Regions from separate parts of the Streptomyces sp. NPDC093598 genome, predicted to be linked through region 2. Evidence: riboswitches for the same ligand, from Rfam matches in the RefSeq annotation. Region 2 holds a riboswitch; each other region holds the start of a gene.
What was found. A riboswitch is a leader RNA that binds a small molecule or an ion and turns the genes downstream of it on or off. The one in region 2 is predicted to bind cyclic di-AMP.
Positions count from the first base shown of each region.

Region 1: it holds a riboswitch for cyclic di-AMP, as region 2 does, so the genes downstream of both, ACIRDU_RS27690 (M23 family metallopeptidase) here and ACIRDU_RS11805 (M23 family metallopeptidase) in region 2, are expected to answer to the same signal.
Region 3: it holds a riboswitch for cyclic di-AMP, as region 2 does, so the genes downstream of both, ACIRDU_RS20445 (transglycosylase family protein) here and ACIRDU_RS11805 (M23 family metallopeptidase) in region 2, are expected to answer to the same signal.

Region 1 covers NZ_JBIWIV010000011.1:125,665-135,996, forward strand. The annotation lists gene ACIRDU_RS27675 (GNAT family N-acetyltransferase) at 1-1,232, opposite strand, end outside; gene ACIRDU_RS27680 (HPr family phosphocarrier protein) at 1,411-1,692, shown strand; gene ACIRDU_RS27685 (GntR family transcriptional regulator) at 1,854-2,549, opposite strand; gene ACIRDU_RS27690 (M23 family metallopeptidase) at 2,736-3,524, opposite strand; cyclic di-AMP (ydaO/yuaA leader) riboswitch at 3,537-3,701, opposite strand; gene ACIRDU_RS27695 (M16 family metallopeptidase) at 3,892-5,280, opposite strand; gene ACIRDU_RS27700 (M16 family metallopeptidase) at 5,277-6,647, opposite strand; gene ACIRDU_RS27705 (DNA topoisomerase (ATP-hydrolyzing) subunit A) at 6,988-9,444, shown strand; gene ACIRDU_RS27710 (CobW family GTP-binding protein) at 9,441-10,332, opposite strand, start outside.
Region 2 covers NZ_JBIWIV010000003.1:15,744-26,075, reverse strand. The annotation lists gene ribA (GTP cyclohydrolase II) at 1-540, opposite strand, end outside; gene ACIRDU_RS11820 (MarR family winged helix-turn-helix transcriptional regulator) at 695-1,210, opposite strand; gene ACIRDU_RS11815 (dihydrofolate reductase family protein) at 1,288-2,418, shown strand; tRNA gene ACIRDU_RS11810 (tRNA-Met) at 2,487-2,560, shown strand; cyclic di-AMP (ydaO/yuaA leader) riboswitch at 2,848-3,004, shown strand; gene ACIRDU_RS11805 (M23 family metallopeptidase) at 3,016-4,050, shown strand; gene ACIRDU_RS11800 (aldo/keto reductase) at 4,192-5,136, shown strand; gene ACIRDU_RS11795 (PrsW family intramembrane metalloprotease) at 5,152-6,498, opposite strand; gene trmB (tRNA (guanosine(46)-N7)-methyltransferase TrmB) at 6,557-7,396, opposite strand; gene lhgO (L-2-hydroxyglutarate oxidase) at 7,740-8,936, opposite strand; gene ACIRDU_RS11780 (MFS transporter) at 9,018-10,332, opposite strand, start outside.
Region 3 covers NZ_JBIWIV010000006.1:88,687-99,018, forward strand. The annotation lists gene ACIRDU_RS20415 (class I SAM-dependent methyltransferase) at 1-688, opposite strand, end outside; gene ACIRDU_RS20420 (NAD(P)/FAD-dependent oxidoreductase) at 897-2,285, opposite strand; gene ACIRDU_RS20425 (exopolyphosphatase) at 2,717-3,658, opposite strand; gene ACIRDU_RS20430 (DUF501 domain-containing protein) at 3,655-4,185, opposite strand; gene ACIRDU_RS20435 (septum formation initiator family protein) at 4,233-4,709, opposite strand; gene eno (phosphopyruvate hydratase) at 4,811-6,091, opposite strand; gene ACIRDU_RS20445 (transglycosylase family protein) at 6,372-7,076, opposite strand; cyclic di-AMP (ydaO/yuaA leader) riboswitch at 7,081-7,247, opposite strand; gene ACIRDU_RS20450 (transglycosylase family protein) at 7,476-8,453, opposite strand; gene ACIRDU_RS20455 (cytochrome P450) at 8,578-9,861, opposite strand; gene ACIRDU_RS20460 (nucleoside triphosphate pyrophosphohydrolase) at 10,121-10,332, opposite strand, start outside.

The DNA.
Region 1 (10,332 bases), on a different contig from region 2:
ACATCGTTGCCGGAGACGTCGGCGCGGTTGCCGGAGGAGACGAAGGTGGAGACGCCGGTCACGCCCGTGACGCCGCCACCGCGCCGGTGCAGCCGGGAGAGCAGGGCGATGCCGATGGCGCCGGACTGGGCGAACAGACCGATCCGGCCCGGGCGCGGCACCTCGGGGGCGAGGGAGGCGTTGAGCCGTACCCGGGGGGAGGTGTTGATGATGCCGAAGGCGTTCGGCCCGATGATCCGCATGCCGTACGTACGCGCGTGCCGTACGAGTGCGCGCTGGCGTTCGCGCCCCTCGGGGCCGCTCTCGGCGTACCCGGCGGAGACCACGACCAGCCCCTGTACGCCGTGTTCGCCGCACTCGGTGACGACCTCGGGGACGTGCTCGGCCGGTACGGCGACGACGGCGAGGTCGACCGGGCCGTCGATGTCCCGCACCGAGCGGTGGGCGGGCACCCCCTCGAGCTCCTGCTGCCCCTCGGGGAGGGCTTTGTTCACCGCGTAGAGGCGGCCGTTGTACCCGGCGTCCCGGATGTTGCCGAGGACGCTGCGGCCCACACCGCCGGGTGCGCGGCCGGCCCCGATGACGGCGACCGAGCCGGGCGCGAGCAGCCGCTGCACGGAACGCGCCTCGGCCCGCTGTTCGCGCGCGTACTGCACGGCGAGGGAGCGGTCGGTGGGTTCGAGGTCGAACTCCAGACGGACGACGCCGTCCTCGAAGCTGCGCTTCTGGGTGTAGCCGGCGTCCGTGAACACCTTGATCATCTTGGTGTTGGCGGGCAGCACCTCTGCGGCGAACCGGCGGATGCCGCGCTCGCGGGCGACGGCGCCGATGTGTTCGAGCAGGGCGGAGGCGACTCCGCGGCCCTGGTGGGCGTCCTGCACGAGGAAGGCGACCTCGGCCTCGTCGGCGGGTGCGGACGCGGGCGTTCCGTCCGCGCCGATCCGGTCGTAGCGTACGGTGGCGATGAACTCGCCGCCGACGGTGGCCGCGAGTCCCACCCGGTCCACAAAGTCGTGGTGCGTGAAGCGGTGGACGTCCTTGGCGGACAGGCGAGGGTACGGCGCGAAGAAGCGGTAGTACTTCGACTCGTCGGAGACCTGCTCGTAGAAGCTGACCAGGCGATCGGCGTCATCAACGGTGATGGGCCGGATGCGCGCGGTACCCCCGTCGCGCAGCACCACGTCGGCTTCCCAGTGGGCGGGATACTCGTGCCGGTCCGGCGAGGTCTGCATGGGCCCCAGAGTACGGCTAGCGTCCGACAGTGGCGCGAGGCAGTCTGTGGTGGGCGTCAGTCGGGTCGAGGCCGCGATCCGACGGCACCCCGGGGCGGTCTTCGAGACCGCTCCCGGCGCAGCTTCACGATATGGGAAACTGGTCTAGACAACCCTGAACACCGAAGGGCAGCAACACATGGCTGAGCGCCGCGTCAACGTCGGCTGGGCCGAGGGTCTCCACGCCCGCCCCGCCTCCATCTTCGTCCGAGCCGCCACGGCCGCAGGCGTCCCGGTGACGATCGCCAAGGCAGACGGCAACCCCGTCAACGCGGCCTCGATGCTGGCCGTCCTGGGCCTCGGCGCCCAGGGCGGCGAGGAGATCGTCCTCGCCTCCGACGCCGAGGGCGCGGACGCCGCCCTGGACCGGCTGGCCAAGCTGGTCTCCGAGGGTCTCGAGGAACTGCCCGAGACCGTCTGATTTCCCGAGCGCCTGATCCGGCGCACAACGAAGGGCTCGTCCGAATTCATTGGGCGGGCCCTTCGCCATTCCCGGACGGTAGAGGCTGGGAATTCCTCGATTTCGGGCAGCGGAAATAGGCCCCCGGGAATTTACTGCTCTCTTTGTATACGGCTGCCGTGTTAATGCCGCAGGCTCGCCGTGTTTACGGGATGTTGCGAGTTCCTCACACGGTCGGCGCGCTCCCCGGCGGAGCCGAGGCGCAGGCGGTGCGCGCCCGTCGCGCGCTCGGTGTGCAGCGCCGTGACCGCCCGCGCGCGCTCGGCGTCCCCGCGCGCCACCGCGTCCACGATCGCGCCGTGCTCGGTCCAGGACTCCACCGGACTGAGCGGCGCCTCCACGGCGTACATCCAGGCGATCTTGTGGCGGAGCTGGGTGAGCATCGAGGTCAGCGCGGGACTGCCGGAGGCCTGGGCGAGCGTCTCGTGGAACCAGCCGCCCAGGGAGCGCAGATCGTCGCTGTTGCCCCGGCGGGCCCGGTCCTGGCCCAGCCGGACCAGGCCGCGCAGGACCTTCAGATGCGCTTCGGTGCGGCGCTGGGCGGCGCGGGCGGCGCCCAGCGGCTCCAGCAGCATGCGCATCTCCAGCAGGTCGGCGGCCTCCTGCTCGGTGGGTTCGGCCACGCACGCGCCCGCGTGCCGCCGGGTCACCACGAAGCCCTCGGCCTCCAGGGTGCGCAGCGCCTCCCGGACGGGGACCCGCGAGACGCCGTAGCGGCGCGCGAGGAGTTCCTCGGTGAGCCGGCTGCCGCGCGCGTGGACACCGGCGACGATGTCGTCCCGGATGGCCGTGCACACCGAGTGCGCGGGAATACGCATGACCGACCTCCGCTTAATCCCCGTGAAACGCCGGCGAGCGGCGCGTGTTCCGTGACTCTATTGCAATGAGCCGGAATTTCCGACGGCAGGCGGGAATCCATGGATATTTTTTGGACAGCGCGCCGCCGTAAACGCGAAAGCCCCGGCTCGGTGAGCCGGGGCTTCGGAGACGCCGAGAGGTGTCGGTCAGACGTTCACGCCGTGCGAGCGGAGGTAGGCGACCGGGTCGATGTCCGAGCCGTACTCGGGGCTCGTGCGGGCCTCGAAGTGCAGGTGCGGCCCCGTGACGTTGCCGGTCGCGCCGGACAGGCCGATCTGCTGGCCGGGGGTGACCTGCTGGCCCACCGAGACGCCGACGGAGGACAGGTGGCCGTACTGGGTGTACGTCCCGTCGTTCATCTTGATCACGATCTGGTTGCCGTACGAGCCGCCCCAGCCGGCCTCGACGACGGTGCCCGCGCCGACCGCGTGGACGGAGGTGCCGGTGGCCGCGTGGAAGTCGACACCGGTGTGGCTGCCGGAGGACCACAGGCCGCTGCTGGCCTTGTAGCCGGTGGAGACGTACGAGCCGGAGATCGGGGCCACGTAGGCGTTGAGGCGCTTGCGCTCGGCCTCGCGGGCGGCGCGCTCCTTGGCCTCGCGGGCCTTCTCGGCCGCTTCCTTGGCCCTCTCGGCCAACTCGGCGGCCCGCTTGCGCGCGGCCTCCTCGGCCTTCCGCTTGGCGGCGGCCTCGTCGGCGGCCTGCTGCTGCGCGATGGCCTGGGCGTCGATCTGCTGGGCCACGGTGTCGCCCATGGTGACGACCGGGGTGAGGCCGGTCTGCTCGGGGCTGGGCTCGGCGGCGAAGGCCGCGGGGGCCGCCACGGTGCCGATCACGCCGGTGGTGGCGAGGGCCGCGACGCCCGCCGCGCGGGCGGTGCCGCGCTGGATCCTGCTGGGACGACGGTGCTTCCCGGTGGCGCGAGTGAACGCCATGTAGTGGCTGGTCCTTTCCTTCCCTCTCGCCTACCGGGTTAGCTGACGGGTTCGGAGCAGGAAGGTCTCCTACGGACTCCCTCGCGGCTCGCGCGGGCGTCCGATTCACCCCAGGGACTGCGGTGGGTCCCCGGCTCCCCTGGCTCGCGCCGTACGGGGACTCGGCGATGACTGTCCGGTGCCGCGGGTGCGGCGCACTGCCTGACGAACAGCCCGGATGACGCTAAGCGGCACCACTTTCAATTCCCAAACGGATCCCGGCTTTTGTAGCGCATCCCACAGGGCAGACAGGCAACCTCCGTACCAATTCGGGCATAAAGGGGCCCTGGTGCCTTGGAAGACAACCAGGGCCCCTACGCGCGTGCCGCTACTCGGCGGCGACGACGGTGACTTCGCCGATGCCGAGGGCCTCCACCGGCGCCTTGATCTGCGCCGCGTCACCGACGAGGACGGTCACCAGACGGTCGACCGGGAAGGCGCTCACGGCCGCCGCGGTGGCCTCCACGGTGCCGGTGGCGGCGAGCTGCCGGTACAGGGCGGCCTGGTAGTCGTCGGGCAGGTGCTGCTCGACCTGGTCGGCCAGCGTGCTCGCGACGGCCGCCGCCGTCTCGTACTTGAGCGGCGCCACGCCGACCAGGTTCTGCACGGCGACGTCCCGCTCGGCGTCGGTCAGGCCTTCGGCGGCGAGGGTGCGCAGCACCGTCCAGAGGTCCTCCAGCGCGGGGCCGGTGTTGGGCGTGTCGACGGAACCGCTGATGGCGAGCATCGCGGCACCCGTGCCGTCCGGGGCGGACCTGAGGACCTGGCCGAAAGCCCGCACGCCGTAGGTGTAGCCCTTCTCCTCGCGCAGGACGCGGTCCAGGCGGGAGGTGAGGGTGCCGCCGAGGCAGTACGTGCCGAGCACCTGCGCGGGCCACACACGGTCGTGCCGGTCCGGGCCGATCCGGCCGATCAGCAGCTGCGTCTGGACCGCGCCCGGGCGGTCCACGATAACGACCCGGCCGGTGTCGTCGGCGGTCACCGGCGGCACCGGGCGCGGCTCGGCCGAGGAGCCCGTCCAGGCGCCCAGCGTGTCCCCGAGCAGGGCGTCGAGGTCGATGCCGGTGAGGTCACCGACGACCACGGCGGTGGCCGTGGCGGGGCGGACGTGCTTCTCGTAGAAGCCGCGTACGGCCGCGGAGTCGATCGCGGCGACCGTCTCCTCGGTGCCCTGCCGGGGCCGCGACATGCGCGAGCTTGCCGGGAACAGCTCCTTGGAGAGCTCCTTGGCGGCGCGACGGGAGGGGTTGGCCAGCTCGTGCGGGATCTCGTCGAGGCGGTTGCGGACCAGCCGCTCGACCTCGCTGTCGGCGAACGCGGGCGCCCTCAGGGCGTCGGCGATCAGGCCCAGTCCCTTGGCGAGCCGGGAGGCCGGCACCTCCAGGCTGAGCCGGACGCCGGGGTGGTCGGCATGCGCGTCGAGGGTGGCGCCGGCGCGCTCCAGCTCGGCGGCGAACTCCTCGGCGGAGTGCTTGTCGGTGCCCTCGGAGAAGGCCCGGGCCATGATCGTGGCCACGCCGTCGAGGCCGGCCGGCTCGGCGTCCAGGGGGGCGTCCAGCAGCACCTCCACGGCGACGACCTGCTGGCCGGGGCGGTGGCAGCGCAGCACCGTCAGGCCGTTGTCGAGCGTGCCGCGGTCGGGGGCCGGGAAGGCCCAGGGCCGGGCGTCACCCGCCTGCGGCCGGGGGTGGAAGTCCATCGTGGCGAGCTCGGTCACTTGGCCGCCTCCTCGTTCTCGTCGGTGGCCGCGGCTGCGATGTCCTCGGCGTCGTCGGTCTCGTCGGCGACGGGCTCGTAGACGAGCACCGCGCGGTTGTCGGGCCGCAGGCGGGCCTTGGCGACCTCCTGGACCTCCTCCGCCGTGATCTCCAGCACACGGTGGACGGCGGTCAGGGCGAGCTGCGGGTCGCCGAACAGCACGGCGTACCGGCACAGTTCGTCGGCGCGGCCCGCGACCGTGCCGAGCCGGTCCAGCCACTCGCGCTCCAGCTGTGCCTGGGCGCGCTCCATCTCCTCGGCCGTGGGGCCCTCCTCGGCGAACCGGGCGAGCTCCTCGTCGATGGCGGTCTCGATGACCGGGACCTCCACGTCACCGGACGTCTTCACGTCCAGCCACCCCAGGGAGGGCGCACCGGCGAGCCGCAGCAGGCCGAAGCCGGCCGCCACGGCCGTACGGTCGCGCCGCACGAGCCGGTTGTAGAGGCGGGAGGACTCGCCGCCGCCGAGGACGGTGAGGGCCAGGTCGGCCGCGTCGCACGCGCGCGTGCCGTCGTGCGGCAGCCGGTAGGCGGCCATCAGGGCGCGCGCCGGGACCTCCTCCTCGACGACCTCGCGCAGCTGCTCGCCGATGGTCTCCGGCAGCGAGCCGTCGCGCGGGGCGGGCTTGCCGTCGTGACCGGGGATGGAACCGAAGTACTTCTCCACCCAGGCGAGGGTCTGCTCCGGGTCGATGTCGCCGACCACGGAGAGCACGGCGTTGTTCGGCGCGTAGTAGGTGCGGAAGAACGCGCGCGCGTCCTCCAGGGTCGCCGCGTCCAGGTCGGCCATGGAGCCGATCGGGGTGTGGTGGTAGGGGTGGCCCTCCGGGTAGGCGAGGGCCGTCAGCTTCTCGAAGGCGGTGCCGTACGGCACGTTGTCGTAGCGCTGGCGGCGCTCGTTCTTGACGACGTCGCGCTGGTTCTCCATCGACTCGTCGTCGAGCGCGGCCAGCAGGGAGCCCATGCGGTCGGCCTCCAGCCAGAGGGCGAGCTCCAGCTGGTGGGCGGGCATGGTCTCGAAGTAGTTGGTCCGCTCGAAGCTGGTCGTGCCGTTCAGCGAGCCGCCCGCACCCTGGACGAACTCGAAGTGGCCGTTGCCCTTGACCTGGGCGGAACCCTGGAACATCAAGTGCTCGAAAAGGTGAGCCAGGCCGGTACGCCCCTTGACTTCGTGGCGTGAGCCGACGTCGTACCAGAGGCACACCGCCGCGACCGGGGTCAGGTGGTCCTCGGAGAGCACCACGCGCAGGCCGTTGGCCAGGCGGTGCTCGGTCGCTGTCAGGCCCCCGGAGCCTGCCTGGGCTGTGGCCGTGTGACCCATGGGCATGTACGTCCCTTCGATCGCTGAGCGGTTGTTCAGACCGCGGATTCCTGCCGGTCCTGCCACTGTATGCAAGCGTGCGAGGCCCTGGTGAAGTTCCCGGCGGCGACCTGGGCCCGACAGCGCGAGAGGCGTCCTGAACCGGGCCCTGGTCCCGGTTGTCAGTGCGGCGGTCCACAATGGTCGGCGTCAGATCCGGATCGCAGCAACATGAGCGAGCCGCAGGGGCGGTCGGTGACGAGAGGGCGAGCGCGCGGAGGCCCGAAGGGCTGAGCACGGTCGACGTCTCGTGACGGACGTGAACACCCCGTAGGCGAGCGACCAGTAACAGGAGGAGCCGGCAGCGATGGCCCGCCGCAGCACGAAGACCCCGCCGCCCGACGACTCGTACGAGGAGCGGATCCTCGATATCGACGTCGTCGACGAGATGCAGGGCTCCTTCCTCGAGTACGCGTACTCGGTCATCTACTCCCGCGCCCTGCCGGACGCACGCGACGGCCTCAAGCCGGTGCACCGCCGCATCGTCTACCAGATGAGCGAGATGGGGCTGCGCCCCGAGCGCGGGTACGTCAAGTGCGCCCGTGTCGTCGGCGAGGTGATGGGCAAGCTGCACCCGCACGGCGACGCGTCGATCTACGACGCCCTCGTGCGCATGGCCCAGCCCTTCTCGATGCGGGTCCCCCTGGTCGACGGCCACGGCAACTTCGGCTCGCTGGGCAACGACGACCCGCCGGCCGCCATGCGGTACACCGAGTGCCGGATGGCCGAGGCCACGAGCCTGATGACGGAGTCGATCGACGAGGACACCGTCGACTTCAACCCCAACTACGACGGCCAGGAGCAGGAGCCGGTGGCCCTGCCCGCCGCCTTCCCCAACCTGCTGGTCAACGGCGCCTCGGGCATCGCGGTCGGCATGGCCACGAACATGGCGCCGCACAACCTGCGCGAGGTCATCGCCGCCGCCCGCCACCTGATCAGGTACCCGAACGCGGATCTCGACGCCCTGATGAAGCACGTCCCGGGCCCCGACCTGCCCACCGGCGGCCGCATCGTCGGTCTGTCCGGCATCCGGGACGCGTACGAGTCCGGGCGCGGCACGTTCAAGATCCGCGCGACGGTGTCGGTGGAGCCCGTGACGGCCCGCCGCAAGGGTCTCGTCGTCACGGAGCTGCCGTTCACGGTCGGCCCCGAGAAGGTCATCGCCAAGATCAAGGACCTGGTCGGTTCGAAGAAGATCCAGGGCATCGCCGACGTCAAGGACCTCACCGACCGCGCGCACGGCCTGCGCCTGGTCATCGAGATCAAGAACGGCTTCGTGCCGGAGGCGGTCCTGGAGCAGCTCTACAAGCTGACGCCGATGGAGGAGTCCTTCGGCATCAACAACGTGGCCTTGGTCGACGGCCAGCCGCTCACGCTGGGCCTCAAGGAGCTCCTGGAGGTCTATCTCGACCACCGCTTCAACGTCGTGCGGCGGCGTTCGGAGTTCCGCCGCGGCAAGAAGCGCGACCGGCTGCACCTGGTCGAGGGCCTGCTGACGGCCCTGCTGGACATCGACGAGGTCATCCGCCTGATCCGCTCCAGCGAGAACTCCGCGCAGGCCAAGCAGCGCCTGATGGAGCAGTTCTCGCTGAGCGAGGTGCAGACGCAGTACATCCTCGACACACCGCTGCGCCGTCTGACCAAGTACGACCGCATCGAGCTGGAGTCGGAGAAGGACCGCCTCAACGCGGAGATCGAGGAGCTGACCCGCATCCTCGACTCGGACGCGGAGCTGCGCAAGCTGGTCTCCTCCGAACTGGCCACGGTCGCCAAGAAGTTCGGCACCGACCGGCGTACGGTCCTGCTGGAGTCGGGCGGTGCCCCGGTCTCGACCGTGCCGCTTCAGGTGGCCGACGACCCGTGCCGGGTGCTGCTGTCCTCCACGGGCCTGCTGGCCCGTACGGCGAACGGGGAGCCGTTCGCGGAGGACGCCGGTGCCAAGCGTGTGAAGCACGACGTGATCGTCTCGGCGGTGCCGGCCACCGCCCGCGGTGAGGTGGGTGCGGTCACCTCGGCGGGCCGGCTGCTGCGACTGAACGTGATCGACCTGCCCCAGCTCCCGGAGACGCTGTCGGCGCCGAACCTCGCGGGAGGCGCCCCGCTGGCGGAGTTCGTCTCCCTGGAGGACGACGAGACGGTGGTCTGCCTGACCACGCTCGACGAGTCGTCGCCGGGCCTGGCGCTCGGCACGGCACAGGGCGTCGTCAAGCGCGTGGTGCCGGACTATCCGGCCAACAAGGAAGAGCTCGAGGTGATCACCCTCAAGGAGGGTGACCGGATCGTCGGCGCGGTCGAGCTGCGCACCGGTGAGGAGGACCTGGTCTTCATCACCGACGACGCGCAGTTGCTGCGCTTCCAGGCGTCCCAGGTCCGCCCGCAGGGCCGCCCGGCCGGCGGTGTGGCCGGCATCAAGCTCGCCGAGGGTGCGAAGGTCATCTCCTTCACGGCGGTGGACCCGGCCGTGGACGCCGTCGTCTTCACCGTCGCGGGCTCCCGGGGCACGCTGGACGACTCCGTCCAGACCACGGCCAAGCTGACGCCGTTCGACCAGTATCCGCGCAAGGGCCGCGCCACCGGCGGCGTCCGCTGTCAGCGGTTCCTGAAGGGCGAGGACTGCCTGTCCCTGGCCTGGGCGGGCCCCGTCCCGGCTCTCGCCGCGCAGAAGAACGGCACCCCGGCGGCGCTCCCGGACATCGACCCGCGCCGCGACGGCTCGGGTGTGTCCCTGGCGAAGACGGTGTCGGTGGTGGCCGGGCCGGTCTAGGCCGGATCGGCGAGATCCTCTCCGGGACCGCGTACGTACCGCAGGACGCCCCACATGCCGTGCTCGTCGGCGTGTGGGGCCTCGCTCCTGCACGCCTCCAGCTCCTTGCCGAGGGCGGGAACGTCGATCCCGGAGCCGATGAGGACCAGCTGGGTGAGGCGTTCGCCGCCGGCCGGCCAGGGCTCGGGGTAGAAGCGCAGGAACCGCCCGACGGCATGGACGGCGTAGCGGTTGCGGACGTCGTACGGCCCGAAGTCGACGTAGCCCTTGATCCGGTACAGCCCCTCGGGCCGGCTGTCGAGGAACGCCATCAGGCGGCGCGGGTCGAGGGGGTCCGGGGAGACGAACGACAGGCTGTCGTAGGCGGCGTGCAGGTGTCCGGTGTGGTCGTCCGAAGCGCGTGGGTGCGGGTTGTCGTCGTGGTGGCCTTCGTCGTGGTCACTGTCGCAGGCGTCGCTCTCATCGGGGTCGTCGTCGTGGGGCAGGTCGTCGAAGGACAGCTGCCCGATGCGCTCCTCGCTCGGCCGGCAGTCGAAGAGGAATTCCGGGTCGATCCGCCCGTAGGAGGCCGGGACGACGGCGGCGTGGTCGACGAGGGACCGCACCAGCCCGAGGACGCGTTCGCCGTCCGCCGCCCGGTCGAGCTTGTTGACCACCACGAGGTCGGCCAGCGCGAGATGCCGGTCGATCTCGGGGTGCCTGGCCCGGGTGTCGTCGAACTCGGCGGCGTCGACGACCTCGACGAGCCCGCCGTACACGACCCCCGGATGCTCGCTGGCGAGCAGCATCCGCACGAGTTCCTGCGGCTCGGCGAGACCGCTGGCCTCGATGACGATGACGTCGATGCCGAGGGAGGGCTCCGCGAGCCGCTCCAGGTACTGGTCCAGT
Region 2 (10,332 bases):
GCCCGTGGGAACGCGGTCGCGGACGCCGACGCCCAGGGACCGCAACTGGCCCGCCTTGTCGGGGTTGTTGGAGAGCAGGTCCAGCTCGCCGATGCCCAGGGCCCGGAGCATCTGGGCCGCCGCCGTGTAGTCGCGGGCGTCCTCGGGCAGCCCCAGGGCCGCGTTCGCCTCGTACGTGTCGAGCCCCTCGTCCTGGAGGGCGTACGCGTCGAGCTTGTTGTAGAGGCCGATGCCCCGGCCCTCCTGGCGGAGGTAGAGGAGCACGCCGCCGCGCTCGGCTATGCGTTCGACCGCCTCGCGCAGCTGCGGGCCGCAGTCGCAGCGGGCGGAGCCGAACACGTCCCCGGTCAGGCACTCGGAGTGCAGCCGCACCAGCGGGACCGGGCCGGGCTCGCCCAGGACGACGGCGACGTGCTCACGGCCGTCGGCCAGTCCGTGGAAGGTGACGATCTCGGCGTCGGCCTCGTACCCGTCGTGGAAGCGCAGCGGGACCCGGACGCGGGAGCGGGGGGTGGCGATGACGGCGGGGGTGTCGGGCATGCGGGGCCTCCGGGTTCCGTTCCTGTTCGGCTGCACAGCCGTCTGCTCGGATCTGCTTGCCGGATCTGCTTCAGATTTGAAGCAGATCCACGTCCGGAACCCTACTCGTGCTTGAAATTTGAAGCAATGAAACGGCGGGGCGATGTGGCGCGCGTCACGAACAGGCCGACGACGACCTCCGCCGCCACGGCACGTCGTCCGCCGCCGGCCGCGCCCCGTCCTCCTGGAGGCCCTGTGCGATCGCCGCCGAGATCTCCTCCAGCTGCCCCACCTGCTCCGCGCTGAGCCGGTCGAACACAACGCTCCGCACGGTCTCGGCATGCCCGGGCGCCGCGCGCTCCAGCACGGCGAACCCCTCGTCGGTCAGCGCCGCGATGCTGCCCCGCTTGTCGTACCGGCAGGCCTCACGCCGCAGCATGCCGTCCTTCTCCAGCCGCGTCACCGCGTACGTCAGCCGGCTGCGCGTGATCTTCAGCCGCTCGGCGAGATCGGTCATGCGCAGCCGCCGTTCCGGGGACTCCGACAGGACGGACAGGATGGAGTAGTACAGGTGCGGCATGCCGGCGTCCTGCTGGAGCTGCCGGTCGATCGCATCCTCCAGGAGCAGCGAGGCGGCGATGTAGGCGCGCCAGGCGCGCTGCTCCTCGGGGGTGAGCCAGCGAGTCGTCATGCCGCCAGTGTAGGTTTGTTTCAAACTTGAACCAAGCCCTGCACAGTCCCGCCGTCCCGACCAGCCGCGGAGCGTCGATGCCTCACCCGTACGTCCTGCTGTCCGCCGCCGTCTCCCTCGACGGCTACCTGGACGACACCGGACCCGACCGCCTGCTCCTGTCGAGCCCGGCCGACTTCGACCGGGTCGACGAGGTCCGGGCCTCCGTCGACGCGATCCTGATCGGCGCCGGCACCATCCGCGCCGACAACCCGCGGCTCCTGGTGAACTCCGACGAGCGCCGGGCCGCCCGCACGGCCGCCGGGAAACCGGAGTACCCCCTGAAGGTCACCGTCAGCGGCTCCGGCGACCTCGACCCGGACGCCCGCTTCTGGCACACCGGCGGCGAGAAGGTCCTCTACACCACCGACCGGGGCGCCGAACGCGCCCGTGCCCTCGGTCTCGCCACCGACGTCGTCCCGCTCGGCGCCGGCCTCGACTGGCGGCGGCTCCTGACGCACCTGCACGACGTCCGGGGCGTCCGGCGGCTCATGGTCGAAGGCGGCGGCCTGATCCACACCCAGCTCCTCACCCAGGGCCTCGCCGACGAACTCCAGCTGGTCCTCGCCCCGCTCTTCGTGGGCGACCCCCGGGCACCCCGGCTCTTCGGCCCCGGCGGCTACCAGGGCGGCCGCCTCCGGCTGCTGGAGTCGCAGCGGATCGAGGACGTCGTCCTGATGCGCTACGAGCCGACCGCCCCGGGCACCGGCGCCCTGCCCACCGCCGCCGACCACCACTGGCTGGCCCGCGCCTGCGAACTGGCCGACCGCTGCCCGCCGTCGGACACGGCGTTCAGCGTGGGCGCGGTGGTGGTCGCCGCCGACGGCACGGAACTGGCCCGCGGCCACTCCCGCGAGGCCGGTGATCCGGTCGTGCACGCCGAGGAGGCGGCCCTGGCCAAGATCGACCCGGCCGATCCGAGGCTCGCCGGCGCGACGGTGTACAGCAGCCTGGAGCCCTGCGCCCGACGTGCCTCCCGCCCCGCGCCCTGCGCCCGGCTGATCCTCGACGCGGGCGTACGACGGGTCGTCACGGCCTGGCGCGAGCCGGACACCTTCGTGACGGACGCCGACGGCAGCGGCCTCCTCGCGGCCGCGGGCGTGGACGTCCTCGTCCTCCCGGAGCACGAGGAGCGGGCCAAGGCCCCGAACCGCCACCTGCTGAGGTGACCCGGAGCGGGCGAGCGGTGGGTGTGCGCGAGGTGTCCCGCGGATGGCGTACACTGGTGTCACAACGACGCGGGGTGGAGCAGCTCGGTAGCTCGCTGGGCTCATAACCCAGAGGTCGCAGGTTCAAATCCTGTCCCCGCTACTGAAGGCCGAGGGCCGGAATCCAAAAGGATTCCGGCCCTCGGTGCATTCCCCGGTATCCATTACCGTCGGTGAGCGAATCACCCCGTTCCGCAGCACAACTGACGCATCGTCAAAACTCGTCAGTCACTTGCGAAGCGGTCAACTCGCCCGATTTAAGCCGGTCATGGCAGGTAAGTCCGCGTGAAAAAGGTTAATGATCAAGTGGAATCGCTGGAATACCCCTCGCGCGTCTATTAACGTTCGATAACGCAGCGCGGTCGTCCCAGCCGTCACAGAAGGCGGCTCCGTGCGCACGCGCCGAATCCCGCAAGGGAACCGGGGAACCACCACTTGGGGTGAATCGGGCGGATACCGCCGTGGAAGCACGGCAGGTATACGCGCGTAGGAGACCTTCCTGCTCCGAACCCGTCAGCTAACCCGGTAGGCGAGAAGGAAGGAAAGGAGCACGCCCACGTGGCGTCCAACCGGCCTGCCCCCGCGGCCCCGTTCGCGCCGAAGCGCGACACCGACACCTTCGGCTACGGCGGTCAGCGCACCGACGAGGGCCCGTTCCAGGAGTGGAACCCCACCGAGGAGTCCATCCGTCCCGTCCGTGGCCGGCATCGCGTCACCAAGCAGCGCGGCGGAGGCCTCGCCCGCAGCTCCACCGTCCTGGGCGTCGGCGTCATAGCCGCCGTGGGCGCCGGCGGCATGGCCAGTGCCCAGACCGGCAAGCCTCCGGTGTCCATCTCCGTGCCGGACCTGCCCTCGGTGGGTTCCCTCATCTCGGACGACGACACCCCCGAAGGTTCCGCCACCCCGCTCAGCAGCCTCGGCTCCGCCACGGCGGACACCGAACAGGCCACCTCCGACGCCGGCGCCGGCGAGGCGCTGCGCGCCCGGATCATGGCGCAGGTCGAGCACCAGCAGGACCAGATCGAGACCAAGGCCGCCCAGGACGCCGCGGCCGCCGCCGAGAAGGCAGCCGCGGAAGCCGTCGCCAAGGCGGAGAAGGAAGCCAAGGCCAAGGCCGCCGAAGCCAAGAAGAAGGCGGAGGCGGAGGCCAGGAAGAAGGCCGAGGCCGAGCGGCTCGCCGCTCTCGCCAAGCAGTTCACGCTGCCGACCTCCTCGTACACCATCACCTCCAGCTTCGGCCAGGCCGGCGCCTACTGGTCCTCCGGTTACCACACCGGACTGGACTTCGCCGCCCCCACGGGCACGCCGATCAAGGCCGTGCACAGCGGCACCATCACCGAGGCGGGCTGGAACGGCTCGTACGGCTACAAGACGGTCCTCACCCTCGATGACGGCACCGAGATCTGGTACGCGCACCAGTCCTCCATCGGCGTCAGCGTCGGCCAGAAGGTCAGCACGGGCGACGTCATCGGCCGTGTGGGCGCCACCGGCAACGTCACCGGGGCGCACCTCCACCTGGAGGTCCACTCCGGCGGCTCCGCGAGCGGCATCGACCCGATGGCGTGGCTGCGGGGCAAGGGGCTGAACCCGTAAGCGGAAGACACCCGTTGCAGCACCGGCGGCCCTGACGACGACCCCCCGACGTCAGGGCCGCCGGTTTTCCGGTGCGGTGTTTGCGGGATCTTTGCGTCCGTTGCGGAATGAGGCGTTCAGGTACGCGCGTTGACGCGGAGCATGACTTCTCTGCGCAAGCTAGGCTCCTCCGACCTCGAGGTCTTCCCGCTCGCCCTCGGCGGCAACGTCTTCGGCTGGACCGCCGACGAGGACCAGTCGTTCGCCGTCCTCGACGCCTACACCGCCGCCGGCGGCAACTTCGTCGACACCGCCGACGTCTACTCGGCGTGGGCCGACGGCAACCGGGGTGGGGAGTCCGAGACCATCCTCGGCACGTGGCTCGAGGCGCGCGGCAACCGCTCCGACGTCGTCATCGCCACGAAGGTCAGCCAGCACCCCGACTTCCGGGGTCTGTCCGCCGCCAACATCAAGGCCGCCGCCGACGCCTCCCTGCGGCGCCTCGGCACCGACTACATCGACCTGTACTACACGCACTTCGACCAGCCCGACGTACCCGTCGAGGAGATCATCGGCGCGCTCGACACCCTCGTGAAGGCCGGCAAGGTGCGGCACATCGCCGCCTCCAACATCTCCGCCGAGCGGCTGCGGGCGTCCCTGGAGTTCTCCGACCGCGAGGGACTCGCCCGGTACGTCGCCCTCCAGCCCCAGTACAACCTGGTCTCCCGCGACACCTACGAGGGCGAGCTCCAGGATCTGGCCGAGCGGAGCGGCCTCGCGGCCGTTCCGTACTACGCGCTCGCGTCCGGCTTTCTCACGGGCAAGTACCGACCCGGTACGACCGTCGAAAGCGCGCGGGCGGGCGGTGCCGCCAAGCACCTGGAGACCGAGCGGGGACGGCGGGTGCTCGCCGCCCTCGACGAGATCGCCGGGGGGCACGGCGTGCCCGTGGCCACGGTGGCTCTGGCCTGGCTCGCCGCCCGGCCGACCGTGGCGGCGCCGATCGCCTCCGCGCGGACGGTGGAGCAGCTGCCGGCGCTGGTCGGCGTCGCGGAGCTGACGCTCTCGGAGACCGAGGTCGAGCGGCTCACGCAGGCCTCGGCCTGAGCCGGGCGACAGGCCCTACGAACGGTATGGGTTGTAGGCGGGGTACGGCGCCGGCTGGTGGCCGTACCCGTACACCCCGTACACCGGCCAGGGCGGCGCCGTCACCGGGACCGGTGGGGCGGTGATCCGTGCCGCGTGGTCCAGCGCGGGGCGGGCCACCTCCCGGCGCCGCCACAGCTCGCCGAGCAGTTCCCGCTCCCGTACGGCGAAATCCGCCCCGGCGCGGTGGCGCCGGGCCCGGTGCCGCAGGAACGCCAGGGACGTCGCGTACGCCTCGTACCGCGCCACCTCCCGGGCCGCCGCCTTGCCCGCGTGACGGCGGGCGTACTGGCGGGCGATCCGCCGGGCCCGCATCGAGCCGAGCGCGTACGGCTCGGCCGGGGTCAGCCAGCCGGCCACCGCGTAGGCGGGCAGTTCCGCCCGTACGGTCTTCAGTTCCCGCTGCCGGGTCCAGATCACCAGCCACGTCAGCAGCCCGAAGATGGGCACCATGAAGGCCGCGTACACGGCGAAGAACCCGTACTGGCCGAACGCCGACGAGCCGTTCCACATCGCGTGCATGCCCATCGCGAGCAGCAGCCCGGCGAGCGGGAAGGCGATGCGGCGCAGATGCCGGCGGTCCGCCGAGAGCGCGGAGATGCCGAAGCCGATGCCGGTGAGGACCGTGAACAGCGGGTGCGCGAACGGCGACATGATGATGCGCACGAAGAAGGTCGCCGCCGTGACGGAGGCGATGCCGGTGCCGCCGGTGAGCTGGTCGGTACCGAAGGCGGTGCCCAGGTAGAGGATGTTCTCCGTGAACGCGAAGCCGGTGGCCGTCACCCCGGCGATGACGACTCCGTCGACGATGCCGGTGAAGTCGCGGCGCCGGAAGAGGAAGACCAGGAGGACGGCCGCCGCCTTGGCCGACTCCTCGACCACCGGCGCTATCACGGTCGCGCCCAGGGTGTCCGCGCTGGACGGGTCCGCCGTCGCCGTCGCTATCCATCTCGTCGCGAAGCTGTTGGCGACGATCGCTATCAGCGCCGCGGCGCAGGCGCCCCAGGCGAAGCAGAACAGCAGGTTCCGCCAGGGGCCGGGTTCGACCCGGTCCAGCCAGCGGAACGCGGCTATCAGCAGGGGCACCGGGAGAACGGCCAGCCCCAGGCCGACCAGGAACCCCTCCGTGCCGGTCTCCTCGCGGACCAGGGCGAGGATGACCAGGCCGGATATCGCGAGGAGCGTGCTCAGCGCGCCGTAGCGCACCCAGGCGGGCTGCCACCAGTGGGCGTGCCGCAAGGAGCCGGGCGTGCCTGAGCCGGCGAAGGGAGCGCCGTCGGTGGGACCGCTGGGGTACGACGGATGTGGGGGGCTGGTGGCCACGGCATTGACCCTAACGACGGATGGGCGCTGTCCGCAGGCGGGAGAGGTGCCAGGGGGGTCAGGCGCCGGCGGGGGGCTGGTCCACGTGCTGTACGCGACGGAAGAGGAGGTCGTTCACGACATGTCCCTTGTCCAGTCCCTGGCCCTCGAAACGGGTCAGCGGACGGAAGTCGGGGCGGGGGGCGAAACCACCGTCGTCCTGCGTGTTCTCGAAGTCGGGGTGGGCCGTGAGGACATCGAGCATCTGTTCGGCGTACGGCTCCCAGTCGGTCGCGCAGTGGAGGATCGCGCCGGGCCTGAGGCGGGTGGCGGCGAGGCTGAGGAAGTCGGGCTGGATGATCCTGCGCTTGTGGTGCCGCTTCTTCGGCCAGGGGTCGGGGAAGTAGACGCGCAGGCCGCCGAGGGAGTCCGGGGCGAGCATCTCGCGCAGGAGGATGATCGCGTCGCCGTTGCCGACCCGGATGTTGGACAGACCGTTGCGGTCGGCGAGACTGAGCAGATTGCCCTGGCCGGGGGTGTGGACGTCGACCGCGAGGATGTTCGTGGCCGGGTCGGCGGCGGCCATCTGGGCGGTGGCCTCGCCCATGCCGAAGCCGATCTCCAGGACGACGGGGTTGTCGTTGCCGAACAGCTCGGGCAGGTCGAGGGTCCGGCTGCCGTCGATGTCGAGGCCCCACTTGGGCCACAGGCGCTGGAGCGCGTCCGCCTGACCGGCGGTGACCCGGCTGCGCCGCGGCTGAAAACTCCGGATCCGCCGCTCGAAGTGCGACCCGGCGGGGTCGGGCTTCGGCCCGTCGGGAAAGCGGGGCTCTCCCTTGGCCCGGGTACGCCGGACGGGGACACCGGGCGTGTGCGGGTGCTGGTTCGGGTCTTCGGGGGCGTTCGCGGAGTCAGACACAGTGCCCCTGATTTTACGGCTGCGGTGCTTCGCCTGACGCCGGGTGTGGGTCGGGGCCGCGCCGGGGGGGGGCCCGTCCTCGGAACGGCGCGATGGGGTCTCACACCGGCTGACTGGCGTTGACGCACCAACCGCTGCGGGCGGACACCCCCCGACACGTCCCCTTGCGTACGACGGCGGCTGCGGGCGCGCTCAGCCTGCGGGCATGCGTGCGCCTGGGGCGGCACGGATGGGCGTGGGTGTCCCCCCTGCTCGAGCGAAGCCGAGAGCTTGGGGGAGGCACCCCGCTGCGCAGGGCTGCGGACCCACCCGGCGCCCGCAGCGACGCCGAGGTCCGCAGAGCTCACAGCGCGCTCAACGCCCTCCGTGCCACCTCCCGGCCGATCGGCAAAGACGCCGTTGCCGCAGGAGAGGGGGCGTTCAGGACGTGCACCGCGCGAGGGCCCTCGCGGATCAGGAAGTCGTCGACCAGGGTTCCGTCACGGAGGACCGCCTGGGCGCGCACACCCGCCGCCGTCGGCACCAGGTCGGCCTCGGACACCCCGGGCAGCAGTCTGCCCACCGCATCCGTGAACGCCGTCCTGGACAGGGAACGGCGCAGCTCACCCGCCCCGTACCGCCAGTGCCGGCGGGCGATGCGCCAGGAGCCGGGCCAGGCCAAGGTGGAGGCCAGCTCGCGCGGGCGGACCGTGCCCCATCCGTATCCCTCGCGGGCCAGCGCCGGCACCGCGTTGGGCCCGACATGGACGCCCCCGTCGATCCCCCGCGTGAGATGCACCCCGAGGAAGGGGAACGCCGGATCGGGCACGGGGTAGACCAGGCCTCGCACCAGCTCCGGCCGGGCCAGCTCGTAGTACTCGCCCCGGAACGGCACGATCCGCATGTCCGGGTCGTCCCCGGTGAGCCGGGCGATCTCGTCGCACTGCAGACCCGCGCAGTTCACCAGGACCCGCCCCCGTACGACGTCCCCCGCGGCTGTGAGCACGGCGACCCCCCGCTCGGGACGCCGGTCGACGCGCACCACCCTCGTGCCGTAGCGGATCTCCGCGCCCGAGCCGTGGGCCAGCTGGCGGGCGACCGCGACGAAGTCGCAGATGCCCGTCGTGCCGACGTGTATCGCGGCGAGGCCCCGCACCTCCGGCTCGTACTCCGCGATCTGGGACGCGCCCAGCTCCCGCACCGGGATCCCGTTCTCCCGGCCGCGCTGCACGAGCGCGTGCAGGCGGGGCAGCTCCGCGCGGTCGGTGGCGACGATCAGCTTGCCGGTGACCGCGTGCGGGATGCCGTACTCGGCGCAGAACTTGACCATCTCGGCCGCGCCCCGCACCGCGTAGCGCGCCTTGAGGGAGCCGGGGCGGTAGTAGACGCCGCTGTGGATGACGCCGCTGTTGCGGCCGGTCTGGTGGCGGGCCGGGCCCGGCTCCTTCTCCAGGACGGTGACACGTGTGCCCGGTGCGGCGCGTGTGATCGCGTACGCCGTCGACAGGCCGACGATTCCGCCGCCGATCACCAGCACGTCACAGTCGTATGCGATCCGCATGCGCACCACCTCCCGCCTCGATAGTGCACTGCGCCACTGACAATGCCTTCAAACGCGGGACGGGCGGCACGCCTGCGCCGGCTACGCCGGAGTCATCAGCAGCGGCCGTGCACGCTCACGGAGCTCCACCACCCTCGGCTCGTCGCCGTACGGCTCGAGCCGGTGCAGGAGATCCTTCACGTACTCGGTGGTTCGCGCCGAGGAGATCCGCCCGGCGACCTCCACCGCCCGCACCCCCTGCTCGCAGGCCGCGTCCAGGTTGCCCGACTCCAGTTCGGCGACCGCCGAGACGACCAGGCGCAAACCGTGCGAGCGGACGAACTCCTCCGTCGGCTTCGACAGGGCCTGCTCCGTGAAGCGGCGGACCTGGCGGGGCGCCTTGAGGTCGCGGTAGCACTCGGCGGCGTCGGCGGCGAAACGGTCGTAGGAGTAGAACCCGAGCCAGCTCGGGTCGTTGTCGCCGGGGCGGGCGCGCTCCAGCCAGCTCTCGGCCGCCTTCAGGGCGCCGCCGGCCGCCTGGGCGTCGCCCGCACGCGCGTGTGCCCGGGCCTCGACCAGGCGGAAGAAGCTCATGGTGCGGGCCGTGGCCAGTCCGCGGTTGCGTTCGAGGGCGGCCTGGGCGAGATCCACGCCCTCGTCGCCGAAGCCGCGGTAGGTGGCCTGGAGGGACATGGACGCCAGCACGTAGCCCCCGAGGGGGACGTCCGCCGCCGCCCGGGCCAGGCGCAGGGCCTGGATGTAGTAGCGCTGGGCCGCTTCCTGCTGGCCGGTGTCGAAGGCCATCCAGCCCGCGAGCCGGGTGAGTTCGGCGGAGGCGCCGAAGAGGGCCCGGCCGACCTCGTCGGAGTACGAGCCGAGCAGCAGAGGGGCGGCCTCCACTCGTAAGCACTCGGGGACCATGGACGAACGCCAGTCGCCGCCGCCGTACTTGGAGTCCCAGCGCCGCGCGTCCTCGGCGGCCTCCCGCAGCTTCTGCACATCGCTGTGGCCGACTTTGAGCGGTGCGCCGGAGCCCTCGCCGGGGCCCACGTCACGCGCGACCGAGCTGTCGGCCGGGGTTATCAGCCATCGTGAGGCGGGCGTTGCGTATGCGCTCACCGCGAACGATCCGGCCAGCGACTGCCAGATGCCACCGGAACCGGCCCGGCGGCCGGCGAGGTCGAGGCGGTACAGGTCGGTCGCGGACCGCACGGCCTGGCCGACGTCCCGCGGGAAGGCGAGGCCGACTTCGGGTGCCGGGTCCGCGTCCGCCAGGCCGATCTCGTGGAGCGGCACCGGGCGGCCGAGCTTCTGGCCGATGGCGGCGGCGATGAGGTGCGGCGCGGCACCCTGCGGCACCATGCCCTTCGACACCCAGCGCGCCACCGACGTCTTGTCATAGCGAAGCGTCAGACCG
Region 3 (10,332 bases), on a different contig from region 2:
AGAGCGTGACGCCGACGACGCTCACGCCGTGCTCGCGGGCGGCGTGGATGGCCATCGAGCCCCAGCCGCAGCCGACGTCGAGCAGCCGCTGACCGGGTCTCAGGCCGAGCTTGCGGCAGACGAGTTCGAGCTTGTCGTGCTGGGCCTGTTCGAGGGTGCTGTCCGGGGCGGGCCAGTAGGCGCAGGAGTACACCATGGACGGGCCGAGGACGATTTCGTAGAAGTCGTTGCCGACGTCGTAGTGGTGGCTGATGGCGCGTCGGTCGCTGTGCTTGGTGTGCAGGTGGCGGCGGGGGCTGCGGGCCTCCTCGCGGGGCGGGGCCGGCGGCAGCGGGGTCCCGGCGAGCTTGACCAGTCCGCGGACGGCGGCACGGACCTCGGGGTCGCGCAGGGCCTGGGTGAGGGTGCGGGCGTCCTCGCCGCGCTCCCAGATGAGACCGGCCAGCAGATCGAGGGTCGCGTAGAGGTCCCCCTCGATGTCGAGATCGCCCGCCACCCAGGCCCGGGCCAGGCCCAGTTCGCCGGGCTTCCACAGCAGGCGGCGCAGCGCCCGGCGGTTGCGTACGACCAGGGTCGGCGCGCCCGGCGGGCCCGCCTGCGATCCGTCCCAGGCGCGGATGCGCACCGGGAGCGGTGCTCCCAGCAACTGTGTGAAGAGGCCCTGCAGCCGCTGCGCGGCGTCTGCCATGGTGTACACCTCCGATAGGGGTATCCCCTGCTCGAGCGAAGTCGAGAGCTTGGGGAAGGGGAATCCCGGAATGTCCGACACCACGTAAACATCTGCGGGGCCTCGGCGCAGTCCCCGGCACGCGTCATGTCTGCGCAAAACACGCCGAAGGGCCCCCCGCACCACGGATGGCGGGAGGCCCTTCGTCAGGCGGATGACCGACCGGAGGTCAGGAGGCCTTGGCCTTCTCCTCGGTCTTCTCCTTCGGCGCGGCGGCGACCGGGGCCGGCTTGGCGGCCTCGTAGAACTCCTCGCGCGGCGTCTCGATGGCGCCGAGCGAGACGACCTCGCGCTTGAGGAACATGCCGAGGGTCCAGTCGGCGAAGACGCGGATCTTGCGGTTCCAGGTCGGCATGGCCAGGCCGTGGTAGCCACGGTGCATGTACCAGGCGAGGCGGCCCTTGAGCTTGATCTTCATCTTGCCCATGACGATCATCGCGACGCCCTTGTGGAGGCCGAGACCGGCCACCGCGCCCTTGTTGGCGTGGGCGTAGTCCTTCTGCGGGAAGCCCCGCATGCCGGACACCACGTTGTCGCCGAGGACCCGCGCCTGGCGCAGCGCGTGCTGGGCGTTAGGCGGGCACCATGCGTTCTCGTTGCCCGCCTTGCGGCCGACGAGGTCCGGGACCTGGGCGTTGTCGCCGGCGGCCCAGATGTAGTCGGTGCCCTTGACCTGGAGGGTCGGCTCGCAGTCGACGTGACCGCGGGGGCCGAGGGGCAGGCCGTAGCGGGCGAGGGCCGGGTTGGGCTTGACGCCGGCGGTCCAGACGATGGTGTTGGAGTCGACCTCGAGGCCGTTCTTCAGCACCACGTGGCCGTCGACGCAGGAGTCCATGGAGGTGGACAGGTAGACCTCGACGCCGCGGCCCTCGAGGTGCTCCTTGCCGTACGTGCCGAGCTTGGGGCCGACCTCGGGGAGGATCTTGTCGGCGGCGTCGACCAGGATGAAGCGCATGTCCTCACGGGACACGTTCTTGTAGTACTTGGCCGCGTCCCGGGCCATGTCCTCGACCTCGCCGATGGTCTCCGCGCCGGCGAAGCCGCCGCCCACGAAGACGAAGGTGAGCGCCTTGCGGCGGATCTCCTCGTCGGTGGTGGAGTCGGCCTTGTCGAGCTGCTCGAGGACGTGGTTGCGCAGGCCGATGGCCTCCTCGATGCCCTTCATACCGATGCCCTGCTCGGCGAGGCCGGGGATCGGGAAGGTGCGGGAGACCGCGCCGAGCGCGATCACCAGGTAGTCGAAGGGCAGCTCGTAGGCCTCGCCGACCAGCGGGGAGACCGTGGCGACCTTGCGGTCCTGGTCGATGGTGGTGACCCGGCCGGTGAGGACCTCCGCCTTGGGCAGCACGCGTCGCAGCGGGACGACGACGTGGCGCGGGGAGATGTTGCCGGCGGCGGCTTCGGGGAGGAAGGGCTGGTAGGTCATGTACGACCGGGGGTCGACGACCGTGACGGTCGCCTCGCCGTAGCGCATCTTCTTCTGGATGCGCCGAGCTGCGTACAGGCCTACGTACCCACCGCCTACTACGAGGATCCTGGGACGCTCCGTGGTGCTCATGCCATCGAGTATCCACCCGTCTCAGGGGGGTGGCTCGTGCGCCCCTTCACAAGCTTGGGTGGGGTGTGTGCTATCCTCCGCGGCCCGCGTGATCCATGTCATGGTGACAACCGGGAGCGTTTGTGCACCCCGGACCGTTGTCAATGCCGCGTGAGCTGCCTCTCTGTACCCGAGGACCGTCCGTGAGGCCCTCCCGGAGTGCCGCTTCGAGCGCCCCCGCGGACACCTCCATACCATGCTTCTGAACATGTTCAAAGGCCTGTTCAGCCCCCGGACGGGTCAACGGGACCCCTCTGATCGCCCGCAAGGGCCGAATTCCTTGTGAAGAACTTCACGAACTTTTCCGACGGGCTGTCGCCGGGGGGTCGCCGGGGAGTCGTCCGAACCCCCCGGACACGCTCATTCGTGATCCATGCCTGCTCAGAAGCGGGCTACGCGACGGACCACGCGATGCCGTCGAGGATGTCGTGCTCGCTCACGACGACCTCCCGCGCGCCGATCCGCTCCATGATCGACAGGAGCACGAGGGCACCCGCCCCGATCACGTCGACCCGGCCCGGGTGCATGGAGGGCACGGCCGCGCGCTCGACGTGGGTGGAGCGCAGCAGCCACTCGGTGATCTCGCGGACCCGGTCGTGGGAGACGCGGGAGTGGTGGATGGCCTGCGAGTCGTACTCGGGCAGCTCCTGCGCGATCGCCGACACGGTCGTCACGGAGCCGGCGAGGCCGACCAGCGTGCGCGCCTCGCGCAGCGGGACCGTCTCCTCGGCGAGGTCGAGGGCGGCCTCGATGTCGGCCCGCATGGCCGCGATCTGCTCCTGCGAGGGCGGGTCGCTCACCACGCCGTCCCGGACGAGGTGCCGCTCGGTCATGCGGACGCAGCCGATGTCCACCGAGCGGGCCGCCCGGACCTGGTCGTCGCCCACGACGAACTCGGTCGAGCCGCCGCCGATGTCCACGACGAGGTAGGGCTTCGGGAGGTGGTCGCCCCCGGCCAGCTCCTTGGTGGCGCCGGTGAAGGAGAACCCGGCCTCCTGGTCCCCGGAGATCACCTCGGGCTCGACGCCCAGGATCTCCAGCACGCCGCGCGCGAACTCGTCCCGGTTCTCGGCGTCCCGGGAGGCGGAGGTCGCCACGAACCGCAGCCGCTCCGCCCCGTGCTCCTTGATGATCCCGGCGTACTCGCGGCACGCCGCGAAGGTCCGCTGGAGCGCCTCGGGGGCGAGTCGGCCGGTGCGGTCGACACCCTGCCCGAGCCGGACGATCGTCATCCGGCGGTCCAGGTCGACGAGCTCACCGGTGGTGGGGTCGGCGTCGGCGACCAGGAGCCGGATGGAGTTCGTACCGCAGTCCACGGCGGCGACACGGGTCATCGGACGTCCTCCTCGACGGCCGTCACACACGCGCCCTTGCGCCACCACTCCGGCAGCATGGCCAGAGCCTCGTCGCCCAGCGGGTTCACGCCCGGCCCGGCGGCCAGCGAGTGCGCCACCAGGACGTGCAGGCACTTCACCCGGTCCGGCATGCCACCCGCGCTCGGGAAGTTCTTCAGCTCCTCGATCTCGTCGCGTCGCCGGATGTAGTCCTCGTGCGCCGCCCGGTAGGCCGCCGCCAGCTCCGGGTCCGAGGAGAGCCGCTCGGTCATCTCCTTCATCACGCCGTTCGCCTCCAGCGTGCCGATCGCCGAATTCGCCTTCGGGCACGTCAGGTAGTACAGCGTCGGGAAGGGCGTGCCGTCGGGCAGGCGGGGGGCCGTCTCCACGACGTCGGGCTGTCCGCAGGGGCAGCGGTGCGCGATGGCCCGCAGGCCGCGCGGGGGCCGGCCGAGCTGCTGCTTGAAGGCCTCGACGTCCGCGTCGGTGGGCTCGGTGCGCGGGGTGGTCGGCGGGGGCGTTTCCATGACTGTCTTCAGGCTGTCTTTCTCTGATCGCCGGCTGGGAGGTCAGGTCACTGGCCGGAGGCGTCGGACTTGTCGACGCCGTCCCAGACGTTGGAGTACCAGGGGCGGTCGGCCGCCCCCAGGTCGGTGCGCGACTGCTTCGCCGCGTGCGGGTCGACGACGATGAAGCCCGTCTCCCCCGGCATGACGTAGTGCAACCGCTGCCGGATCTGCTGCTCGGCGTAGGCGTCGTCCTGCCAGCGCGCCTTCAGGTCGCGCAGCCGTTCGACGCGCTCGCGGGCCTGCTGCTGTTCGCGCTGGAGGTCGTCGATCTCGGCACGCTGCGAGACGTACTCCCGCATCGGGTAGGCCAGGGCCACGATCAGCGAGCACATCACCAGGGCGAGCAGCGCGGCCCGGCCGGTCAGCCGTGAGCGGCGGGCCTGTCGCCTGGTCTGGGATCGGTAGACCCGGGCCGCGGTCTGCTCGCCGAGCAACCGGATCCTGGTCGCGGTGGAGAACCGGTCCCGGTCCTTCACGGCCATCTGTCCGCCTCCCGCTCCACCGTCATACGCGCGTACGTCCCCGGACACGGTACGGGACCGAGTACGGGGACGTACGTACGACGCTGCTGATTACGGGCGGGTCAGCCCTTGAAGCGGGGGAACGCCGAACGGCCGGCGTACACCGCGGCGTCGTCGAGGATCTCCTCGATGCGCAGCAGCTGGTTGTACTTGGCGACGCGCTCGGAGCGGGCCGGGGCGCCGGTCTTGATCTGGCCGCAGTTGGTGGCGACGGCCAGGTCGGCGATGGTGACGTCCTCGGTCTCGCCGGAGCGGTGGGACATCATGCACTTGAAGCCGTTGCGCTGGGCCAGCTCGACGGCGTCCAGGGTCTCGGTGAGGGAACCGATCTGGTTGACCTTGACCAGCAGGGCGTTGGCCGCGCCCTCCTCGATGCCGCGGGCGAGGCGCTCGGGGTTGGTGACGAACAGGTCGTCGCCGACGAGCTGGACCTTGTCACCGAGCTTGGCGGTGATGGTCTTCCAGCCCTCCCAGTCGTCCTCGAACAGCGGGTCCTCGATGGAGACGAGCGGGTACGCGTCGACGAGCTCCGCGTAGTACTCGGTCATCTCGGCCGCCGAGCGCTCCTTGCCCTCGAAGGTGTAGACGCCGTCCTTGTAGAACTCGGAGGCGGCGACGTCGAGCGCCAGGGCGATCTGCTCGCCGGGGGTGTAGCCGGCCTCGTTGATCGCCTCGAGGATGAGGTCGAGGGCCTCGCGGTTGGAGCCGAGGTTCGGGGCGAAGCCGCCCTCGTCGCCGAGGCCGGTGGCCAGGCCCTTGCTCTTCAGGACCTTCTTCAGCGTGTGGTAGACCTCGGCGCCCCAGCGCAGGGCCTCGGAGAAGGACTCCGCGCCGATCGGGGCGATCATGAACTCCTGGATGTCCACGTTGGAGTCGGCGTGCGAGCCGCCGTTCAGGATGTTCATCATCGGCACCGGCAGCAGGTGCGCGTTCGGGCCGCCCAGATAGCGGAACAGCGGCAGGTCGCTGGCCTCGGAGGCGGCGTGGGCGACGGCGAGCGAGACGCCGAGGATGGCGTTGGCGCCGAGGGAGCCCTTGTTGTCGGTCGCGTCCAGGTCGAACATCGCCTGGTCGATCAGGCGCTGCTCGGTGGCGTCGTAACCGACCAGCTCCGGGCCGATCTGCTCGATGACCGCGAGGACGGCCTTCTCCACACCCTTGCCGAGGTAGCGGTTCGAGTCGCCGTCGCGGAGCTCGATGGCCTCGAAGGCGCCCGTGGAGGCGCCGGACGGGACGGCGGCACGACCCGTGCTGCCGTCGTCGAGGCCGACCTCGACCTCGACCGTGGGGTTGCCTCGGGAGTCCAGGATTTCCCGGGCTACGACGACGTCGATGGACGGCACGAGCATCTCCTTCTTGAAGTGACACGGTGACGCGGGCCGCGTGGACCCGGCGCGAGGTGCGGGCCTGTGGTGGCTCGCGACATGAGCCTAACCGGCTCCGGGCGATCGGCCACCGGGTCGCCCACCCCATGGACAGAACCGAGAGTAAATTGTTTCCGAACGGAACAAAGCCGGTTCGCGAAGTCCGGCAGAAAAAACCCCGCTCCGGTGCGTACGGGGGATGACGCACCGGAGCGGGGAGCCCGTGGACCCGGGCGGGCCGGGTGGGGCGGGCCGCTGCTTACTTCAGGTGCAGCTGCTGGCCCGGGTAGATGAGGTTGGCGTCCTCGACGATGTCCTTGTTCAGCTGGTACAGCTTCTCCCAGCCGCCCTTGACCTTCTCCTCCGCGGCGATCGAGCTGAGGGTGTCACCCTTGACGACCTTGTACTCGCCGTCACCCTTCTTGACCTTCTTGCCGGTCGGGGTGGTGACGGTCTTCTTGGCCGCCGGACGCTCCTCGGAGCGGGAGGCCGGCTGCTGCTGGGTCTGGCGGGTCTCGGTGCTCTGCTGGTTCTGCTGGCTCTGCTGCGAGGAGCTGCCGGAGTCGCTCGAGGAGCCGCCGCCGGTGTAGCCGGCGCTCGACAGGCCCTTGCCGCACACCGGCCAGGCACCCTTGCCCTGGCTCGCCAGGACCTTCTCGGCGATCTCGATCTGCTGGGCCTTGGTGGCCTGGTCGGCGGTGGAGGCGTACTTGGTGCCGCCGTAGCCGGACCAGGTGGAGGCGGAGAACTGCAGACCGCCGTAGTAGCCGTTGCCGGTGTTGATGGACCAGTTGCCGCCGGACTCGCACTGGGCGACGGCGTCCCACTCGGAGGCGGTGGCGGCGGAGGCGTTGCCGGCCGCCATCAGCGGGGCGGCGACGGCGGCGCCGGCGACACCGGCGACGGCGATGGCGCGGGTGGCCTTGGACGGACGGCGGTGCTTGCCCTTGCCGGAAAACAGCATGGATGGATCCCCTCACCGACGCCTGCGAGGTGAGCTGTCGGGTTCGGGCCGGTTGAGTTGCCCGGCCGCGTCCCTCCCGGGACACGGCTTCACCCCAAGCCCTTCCGGCGCAACTGTCCGGTCGGGCACCTACCTTGGGTCCCCCGCTCCTGCCTACGGCGCTTGACGCGACGACTGTTCCCGTACGGCCGCTGGCAGGATTCGGCGTTGCGGCAGCCGGGGCTCGCGGTGACGAGCGGTCACGACCGTAGACACGCGATCCCCGGAATTTCAAAGACGATCAGGGCTTCTGAGATCTATCTCTCACCGGTCTTATACGGGACATTCGGCGCGAAACGTGACGTGAACTCACCCGGTTTCGGGGCGACTTCGACCGCCGTTTCCGCACTGCCCGGACGACTACCTCTCGTCCGCTTCGACCCCTGTCGTGAGCGTCTGACCGGGGAGGATGAGGTTCGGGTCGGTACCGACCGTCTGCTCGTTCCCGTCGTAGAGAGAGTGCCATCCGCCGTCGAGGTCAAGGGAGTCGGCGATGGACCAGAGGCTGTCGCCGACACCCACGATGTAGGAGCCCTCGGACGCGGCACGGGAGGCGTCGTCGCCGCGCGAGGCGTGGCGGCCCGAGGATTCACCCTCGCGGCCGTGCGCGGGCGCGGAGCTCTCCTCGGCGCTGGGACCGCGGTGGCGGCCGGAGCCGGTGTCGGTCAGGGCCGAAGAGTCCTCGCCCTGGCGCGAGTTGCCGGACCCGTCACTTCCGGGGGTGGCGGAGGGGGAGCTGTCGGGGGTCTGGCCCTGCTCCTGCTTCTGCCCTCGCTCCAGAGAAGAGGAATCGGACGACTTGTCGGACTTGGCGGTTTCATCCTTCGAGTCCGACTGCACGTCAGGTGACGACGAAGCGCTCGAGGAAGGAGTCGATGAAGGGGACGGCTCGACGGAGTCGAGCAGACCGGGCGAGTCCACCTCGCCGGATGATTCGGACGAGTCGGACGAGTCCGACCCCTTGTCCTGCTGGAGGCCGGAGAGCAGTCCGCAGGTACGCCACGCGCCGACCCCCTGGTCGGCGAGGATTCTCTCGGCCACGGATATCTGCTGGGAGCGACTGGCCAGATCGGCGCTCGCGGCGTAGTCGAGACCGCCGTGGTTCTCCCAGTCCTCCTGGGACAACTGCAGGCCGCCGTAGTAGCCGTTGCCGCTGTTCTGGCTCCAGGCGCCGCCTGTCTCGCAGTCCGCGACCCGGTCCCAGGTCGTGCCGTCGGCCGCACTGGCACCGGAGGCCCCGAGGAGTGGGATCGCGATGGCGGAGCCGGTCACTCCGGCCGCCACGAGGAGAGCCGGAGCCTGGCGGGGGCGACGGTGCCGACCGTTCCCGGAGAGCATACGGAGACCTTTCGCGAGACAGCAGTGATCGGCGCGGCCGAAGAATCCCGGGCCGCGTTGAGGGGTGAACGTATCGGCAGACGATCACTTGTCACAAGTTCATGCCGCGTAGATCACGTGAAGATCACAACTCTGATGTTTCGTCACTTTCAACCGGTGCGAACTCCACCGGCAGGGTGCGCAGCCCGCGCATGATGAGGCCGCCGCGCCAGCGCAGCTCGGCCGGATCCGCCGCGAGCCGGAGGTCCGGGAGGCGGGTGAGGAGGGTGGCGAGCGCGGTCTGGCCCTCCAGGCGGGCGAGCGGCGCGCCGAGGCAGTAGTGGATGCCGTGGCCGTACCCGAGGTGCTGGTTGTCGCGGCGGGCGAGGTCCAGCACGTCCGGATCGGCGAACCGCTCCGGGTCCCGGTCCGCGGCGGCCAGGACGACGAGGACGGGGTCGCCGGCCTCGATCTCCTGCCCGCCGATGGTGAGCGGCTGCGTGGCGAAGCGCCAGGTGGCGAGTTCGACGGGGCCGTCGTAGCGGAGGAGTTCCTCGACGCCGGTCTCCAGGAGGCCGGTCTCCCCCGCCGCGAGGGACGCCTGGAGCCGTGCACGCTCCTCGGGGTGGGTGAGCAGCGCGTAGGTGCCGTTGCCGATCAGGTTCACGGTCGTCTCGAAACCGGCGAACAGCAGGATGAAGGCCATGGCCGCCGCCTCGTTCTCGGTGAGGTGCTCGCCGTGGTCGGAGGCGCGGATGAGACCGGAGATGAGGTCCTCGCCGGGGGCCGGCTCGGCGGGCAGCGCCTCCCGCTTGCGGTGGATGAGGTCGGCGAGGTAGCCGCGCATCTTCTTCACGGACCGCGCCACGCCGCCCCTGGGCCCGCCCTGGTGACGGATCATCATGCCCGCCCAGTCGCGGAAGTCGTCCTGGTCCTCGCGGGGGACACCGAGGAGGTCGCAGATGGCGTAGATGGGCAGCGGGAAGGCGAACTCGTGGATCAGGTCGGCGGACCCCTTGCGCGCGAACCCGTCGATGAGAGTGTCGGTGAGCTCCTGCACCCGCGGCGCGAACTCGGCGACCCGGCGGGGTGTGAACGCCTTGGACACGAGCCGCCGCAGCCGGGTGTGGTCCGGCGGGTCGATGTTCAGCAGATGCGTCATCAACTCGGCCTTGCGCTCCCCGGGGATCCCGGTCTTGCCCTTGGCGTGCGCCGGTTCGTCGTGATGTGCCGGATTCTTGGAGAGCCGGCTGTCGGCGAGCGTCTGCTTGGCGTCGGCGTAGCGCGTGACCAGCCAGGCCTCCACACCGCTGGGCAGCCGCGTCTTGTGGACGGGGCTGTGCTCGCGGAGCCAGGCGTAGGCGGGGTAGGGGTTGCTCGCGAACTCCCAGGAGAACAGCTCGGGCATGCCGGGCACGTCATGTTCCATGCCATGACCCTACGCAGCGCCTGCCCCGGCACCGGCCGCCGCTGTCAGAGGCCGTCCCTACTCTGATCGCGTCGAGATCTGGGAGGAGGGGGCTGGTACGTCAACTACCACACCGGCGCGGAGGCGTTCGTGGTGTTCGCCTGCAGGGTCTTCCGCGATCCGCGCCGGCAGGCGCAGGGGCGCCTGCCGGCGCAGGCGTACGCCCGCTCCCTCGGGATCCCCGAAGCGCAACTGGACTGGGAGGACCGACCCGCCGGACTCAGCCCTCCGCCTCCTTGATCGCGTCGCGGTACGCGCGGGCCGCCGCTCTCAGGGCCGCCTCCGGGTCGACGCCCTCCGACTCGGCGCGCACGGCCAGGGCCAGGAGCTCGTAGCCGATGCCCTCGACGGGTGGGAGGGGTATGTCCAGGTGCGCTGTGCGGGCGCGGGAGGCCAGCTTGGCGGCGAGGGCGAGGCCGGGCTGGCCGAGGG